One region of the Novosphingobium sp. TK71 genome, then DNA from elsewhere that is predicted to be linked to it. Evidence: riboswitches for the same ligand, from Rfam matches in the RefSeq annotation. Region 1 holds a riboswitch; the other holds the start of a gene.
The links. A riboswitch is a leader RNA that binds a small molecule or an ion and turns the genes downstream of it on or off. The one in region 1 is predicted to bind thiamine pyrophosphate.
Positions count from the first base shown of each region.

Region 1 (2,451 bases):
GCGAGGCGGCTGGCAGGATCGGGATAGAGCGCGGCGGCGAAATCCTTCGCCATGACCAGCATATTGCCGTTGACGCCCAGCTTGTAGGGCGCGGCAAGCGCGGCGGGCTGCTGGCTGAGCCCCAGCGTCACCGCGACGGCGAGCGGCGCCAGCATGTGCGCGGCCTGCACCTGCCCATAGACCAGCCGGTCCCGCAAGGTTGCCCAGCTCGTCGTGCGCAGCAGGTCCAGCGCGAGCCCTTCCTCCTCGGCAAACCCCCGTTCCCGCGCGGCGGCAAGCACCGCCACGTCGTTCAGCGGCAGGAAGGCGATGCGCAGGTCCGTCGTCATATTCCGCCTCCCAGCAGGTCGCTGGCGGTGATGAGCGCCTGCGCCACGTCCACGATCTTCTTGCCTTGGTTCATCGCACCCGAGCGCAGCAGCGCATAGGCTTCCTGTTCGGAGAGGCTGCGCTGCGCCATCAGGATCGACTTCGCCCGGTCGATCACCTTGCGGTCGGACAAGGCTGTGCGCGCCTCGTCCAGTTCCGCCTGTATCCGTGCGAAGGCATTGAAGCGCCGCACCGCCAGTTCGAGCACGGGCTTGACCCGTTCCTTGCGGAGCCCGTCGACGACATAGGCCGAAACCCCGGCATCGATGGCCGCACCGATCATCGCCTCGTCCGACTGATCCACGAACATGGCGATCGGCCGGGCGAGCGCGCGGCTGACGGTGAGCATCTCCTCCAGCGTGTCGCGGCTGGGGCTGCCGAGGTCCATCAGGACGACATCGGGCGCCATCCGCTCAAGCCGGGCCACAAAGGCGCCGCGCGGCGGAACGATGTGAATGTCGTCATAGCCCGCATCGCGCAGGCCCTCCTCGAGAACCGTCGCGCGCAGCCCGCTGTCGTCGATGATGACGATTCTCATCGATTCCCCAATTTGATCGAACCCGTGCCCGTGTTTCCCCGCACATCGCCGAGAGCCGGTGCCGCGTCAATCGCCGTCCACCGGCCGTTGACGCGGCTCGCGCCTTTTCCTAGGTCGCCGTGACATCTTCAACCCACGGGGTGTCCTGGCGCTGTCAGGGCTGAGAGGCGGATCGGGGCCGTTCCCAGTCCGCAAACCCGCGAACCTGATCCGGCTCATACCGGCGGAGGAATAGGGACATGCACTGCTGCGGCTCGATGACTTTCGCTCTCACGCCGGGCGCCATCTTCAAGGACGAAACGCCATGAGCTTCTGCGACGCCATCTGGGACGAGGTCGCCCCGCTGCGCCGGTCGATCCTCGCGCATCCGTTCCTTGCCGAACTGGCGGGCGGCACGCTGGAGGGGGAGAGCTTCCGCCACTACATCGTGCAGGACAGCCTCTACCTTGCCGAATATGCCCGCGTGCTGGCCATCGCGGCCGCCCGCGCGCCCACGGCGGCGGGCCGGCTGGAATTCTCGGACGGTGCCAAAGTGGCGGTGCAGGTCGAGGAAGCGCTGCACCAGGCGTTCTTCGCCCGGTTCGGCGTAACGGCACGGATGGCACAGGACAGCGAAGCGACTCCGGCCTGCCTCGGCTACACCGGCTATCTCGCCACCCTTGCCGCCACGCGCAGTTACGAGGAACTGATCGCGGGCATCCTGCCCTGCTTCTGGGTCTACTGGGAAGTCGGCTGCGACATCAAGCCGCGCGCTGCCTCGCCCAATCCCTATGCGGCATGGATCGACACTTACGCAGCCCCTTCGTTCGGCGAGGCGACCGCGCGCGTGCGCGCCCTGGTGGACGAAGCCGCCGCCAACGCCGCCCCCGCCACCCGCGCCGCCATGGCCACCGCATTCCGCAATGCCACCCGCTTCGAATGGATGTTCTGGGATTCGGCCTATCGCCGCGAGGGCTGGCCGATCTGACGGTTAAGGTCCGGCCTCAGCTCTCGCCGCGCGGTTCGCGGCGCCGGATCACCCAGGTCGCGCAGCCCAGCAGCACCGCCGCCACGCCCAGCGCCGGCAGCGGCCCGGGGCGCGCGATCAGGCAGAACGAGACGAAGCCGATGGTCATCCCGGCAAGGGAGGCGATCTTGGCCGGGCGCGGGATCGCCCGCTCCGCCCGCCATGCCCGCAGGCCCGGTCCGAACCGGGGATGATTGAGCAGCCACGCCTCCAGCCGGGGCGAGGACCGCGCGAAGCAGGGCAGCGCCAGGATCATGAAGTCGGTGGTCGGCAGCAGCGGCACGAAGATGCCGATCACCCCGATCCCCACCAGCAGCAGCCCCAGCGCCATCCACGCCAGCCGCGCCGGACGGCCCCGCCGCAGGATCTCGTCGGACGGCGCCCGCACCGGCTGCGGGGACTGGACCGAAGCGGACTGGCCGGAAGCGGACTGGCCCGAAGCAGCGGGCGCCGCGGCAGCCGGATCGGCCGTTTTAGGCGCGGGGGACAGGGTGGAAGAGCTATTCGGCACGGATCACCATGGGCCCGTGCTATCGCA
Region 1 is NZ_JBSZKA010000001.1:2,272,346-2,274,796, reverse strand. Features, by position in the region: gene ACXJ16_RS25815 (ABC transporter substrate-binding protein) at 1-329, opposite strand, end outside; gene ACXJ16_RS25810 (ANTAR domain-containing response regulator) at 326-907, opposite strand; TPP riboswitch at 1,034-1,156, shown strand; gene tenA (thiaminase II) at 1,212-1,874, shown strand; gene ACXJ16_RS25800 (YbaN family protein) at 1,891-2,244, opposite strand.

Region 2 (2,451 bases), on a different replicon from region 1:
TGGAGATAGGCCGAACTGTCGAACGCCAGGCGATCGCCCAGCTTCAGATGAACCGGCGCCGCCACGTAGAAGTTGCGGAACGGCGCGCGGTAGAGCCTCCAGTAGTTGGCATTGCCCTCGGTGTACTGCCGATCGTAGTTGAAATCACGGCCGGAGGCTTTCCAGTCGGCCAGCGTGGGGCTCGGATAGCTCGATGTCTTGGCGTCGTTGTACGAGAAGGAGATGCTGGCGCGGTTCCCGTCGCCCCATTCGCGCAGCAGCTTCGCATCGATATGCTGGCGCTTGTCGTATCCGGCGCCCCGCCAGTTGTCCGCGCGGTTGTTCGAATAGGAGACGAAGGCCTTGAGCCCGCTCGCCCCCAGCGTGCCGGTGTCCAGCCGCACGAAAACGCGGCGGGCATCGTAGGAACCGGCAGAAAGATTGACGAGGCCGCCCAGCTCCGATTTCGGATCGTCGAGCGTCAGCGATAGCAGCCCGCCCGCCGCGGCGACGACGGGCGCGTCGATATCGGCGGCCCCTTGCGCCAGCGCGATCTGCCGCACGTTCTCGGCATCGGCGAACTGCGAGGGATAGGCGTAGAAATAGCCGATATCGTTTTGCGGCGCACCTTCCATCACGACGCCGATCTGGTCCTGACCCAATCCGCGCAGGGTCAGGCTGGAACCGGTGGAGAGGCCGTAGGGATCGCTCGAAGACACGTTCGCGCCGGGCAGGAGGTTGACGAGCTGGAACGCATTGAGCGTCGGCGCCTGCTTGAGGATGAAGTCCGCCGAAATGGCGCTTACGGCCTTGGGCGCGGTCTGGTCCGGCAGCAGCCCCTCGGGATCGGGATGCCCGATCACCTGGATGTCGGACGGGCCGGCATCGTCGGCCGCCTCCGCCATCGCCGCGGGCGCGGCCAGCAAGGCCGGCAGAACCAGCGCGGCACCACCGATGCCGGTCAGGCCGCGAAGACAGGAAAAGTTACGGAAATTGGGCAGATTAATGGGCATCGTCTTACTGGGCATCTTCTCGCGTCCACTCCATCTGGAGGGACAACGGACCTGCCGCCAGCCCTCCCTACGCCGGTGTCAACCGGATCAGGTTCAGCGGGTCGTGGTCTGCAGACCACCTCTCAGCCGCGCATAAGCGGCCCCCCGGGGATAGGGCGCCTCTAGGCGGTCAGATGCGGGCTGGGAAGCGTTATTGAGAGCAAGGCACACCATTACCGCCCCACCGGCGTCCACGCGCGAGGATCCTGATCCACAGTCTTGCGGCTCTTTGCCTCCGCGATTTCATCCCGCCGCCCGCGCACGGCCTCGATCTGGCCGGCAGCGTCACGCGCATGGCGACTTTTGCACCGAAGGGCCGCATCGATCTGGCGACGGTCGACAACGAAATCGCCAGACTTGGGCGCCTCTGGTCAGTCAGCAACGCCAGCAATGAGGATAAGCTGGCAGCATTCCTCGACGCGGAAAGACTGGAGGAGATCGATCCCTTTGACCGCGTCCAGCTGGCTTACGTCGTGGACACATGCCGCGAGAGTACCTCCCTGTCCGAAGCCGGACGGCACCTGTTCTCCGCCTCGCGCGCGCGACGCAACAGCACCAACGACGCAGACCGGCTCAGAAAGTATCTGCCTCGCTTCGGATTGGATTTCGCAACAATCCGATAGCGCAGGTTAGTGATGCCTGTTCACCGCAGACTAAAACTTAAAAAAACTTGATCTAAATTATGATTGTATAATTAGTCACCCATTGCCAGCATCGTTCCAATGCGAACACGGGATGTCGCCCGCGGCCCCATCAATTCACAACCCTTTTCGGACGATCATCGGTCACCAAGTAAAGTCGATGATTTTCTAACTTAGTATTCTACGGTTTAAGGGGTAGCCTATCAAGCAGAGTTCTGGTGATATGGTCGCCTATCAATACCTTGGGAGAGATGATGAAGGGTGGCCTTGCATGGCGATCAGCAGCGGCACTGTCCCTGCTCTTAGCCTGTTCCGGATCGACGCACGAGGTCGAAAGGGTGGGCATCTACTATCTCCAATCGGAGCGCCTCTCCGGCCCGGAGACGGTCAATGGTTACGGATCAGCCAATGTCGGCGTCCTGGTGACCATTGACGTGAAAGGCCATGTCATCGACGCTCGGGTAGGAGACAACTTCTACAAGCTCGACCCCAAGCCAGCTCTTGAAGCTGCGCGGAAGTGGACATTCAAGCCTCAGTCGTTCGACGGGCATCCTGTCCAGGCAGTTGGCTTCATAACGATCAACTACGAAGCCGCCGAAACTGCTCCTGACCCGAAAGTCCCGTTCCCGGAAGGTAGCCCTCAGGATACCGAGGTTACGCTGCGAAGGACCGCCTGTTACGGATCGTGCCCCGATTATGAGGTTTCGATCAGGGGAGATGGCCGCGTCCGTTTCTCCAGCAATTATCCTCGCTTTCCCGGAAGCGCCGCCGACGTGCAT
Region 2 is NZ_CM143962.1:1,702,946-1,705,396, forward strand. Features, by position in the region: gene ACXJ16_RS07700 (TonB-dependent receptor) at 1-992, opposite strand, end outside; TPP riboswitch at 1,040-1,149, opposite strand; gene ACXJ16_RS07705 (hypothetical protein) at 1,325-1,654, shown strand; gene ACXJ16_RS07710 (DUF6438 domain-containing protein) at 1,927-2,451, shown strand, end outside.
Region 2: another riboswitch for thiamine pyrophosphate. It lies ahead of ACXJ16_RS07700 (TonB-dependent receptor); the one in region 1 lies ahead of tenA (thiaminase II).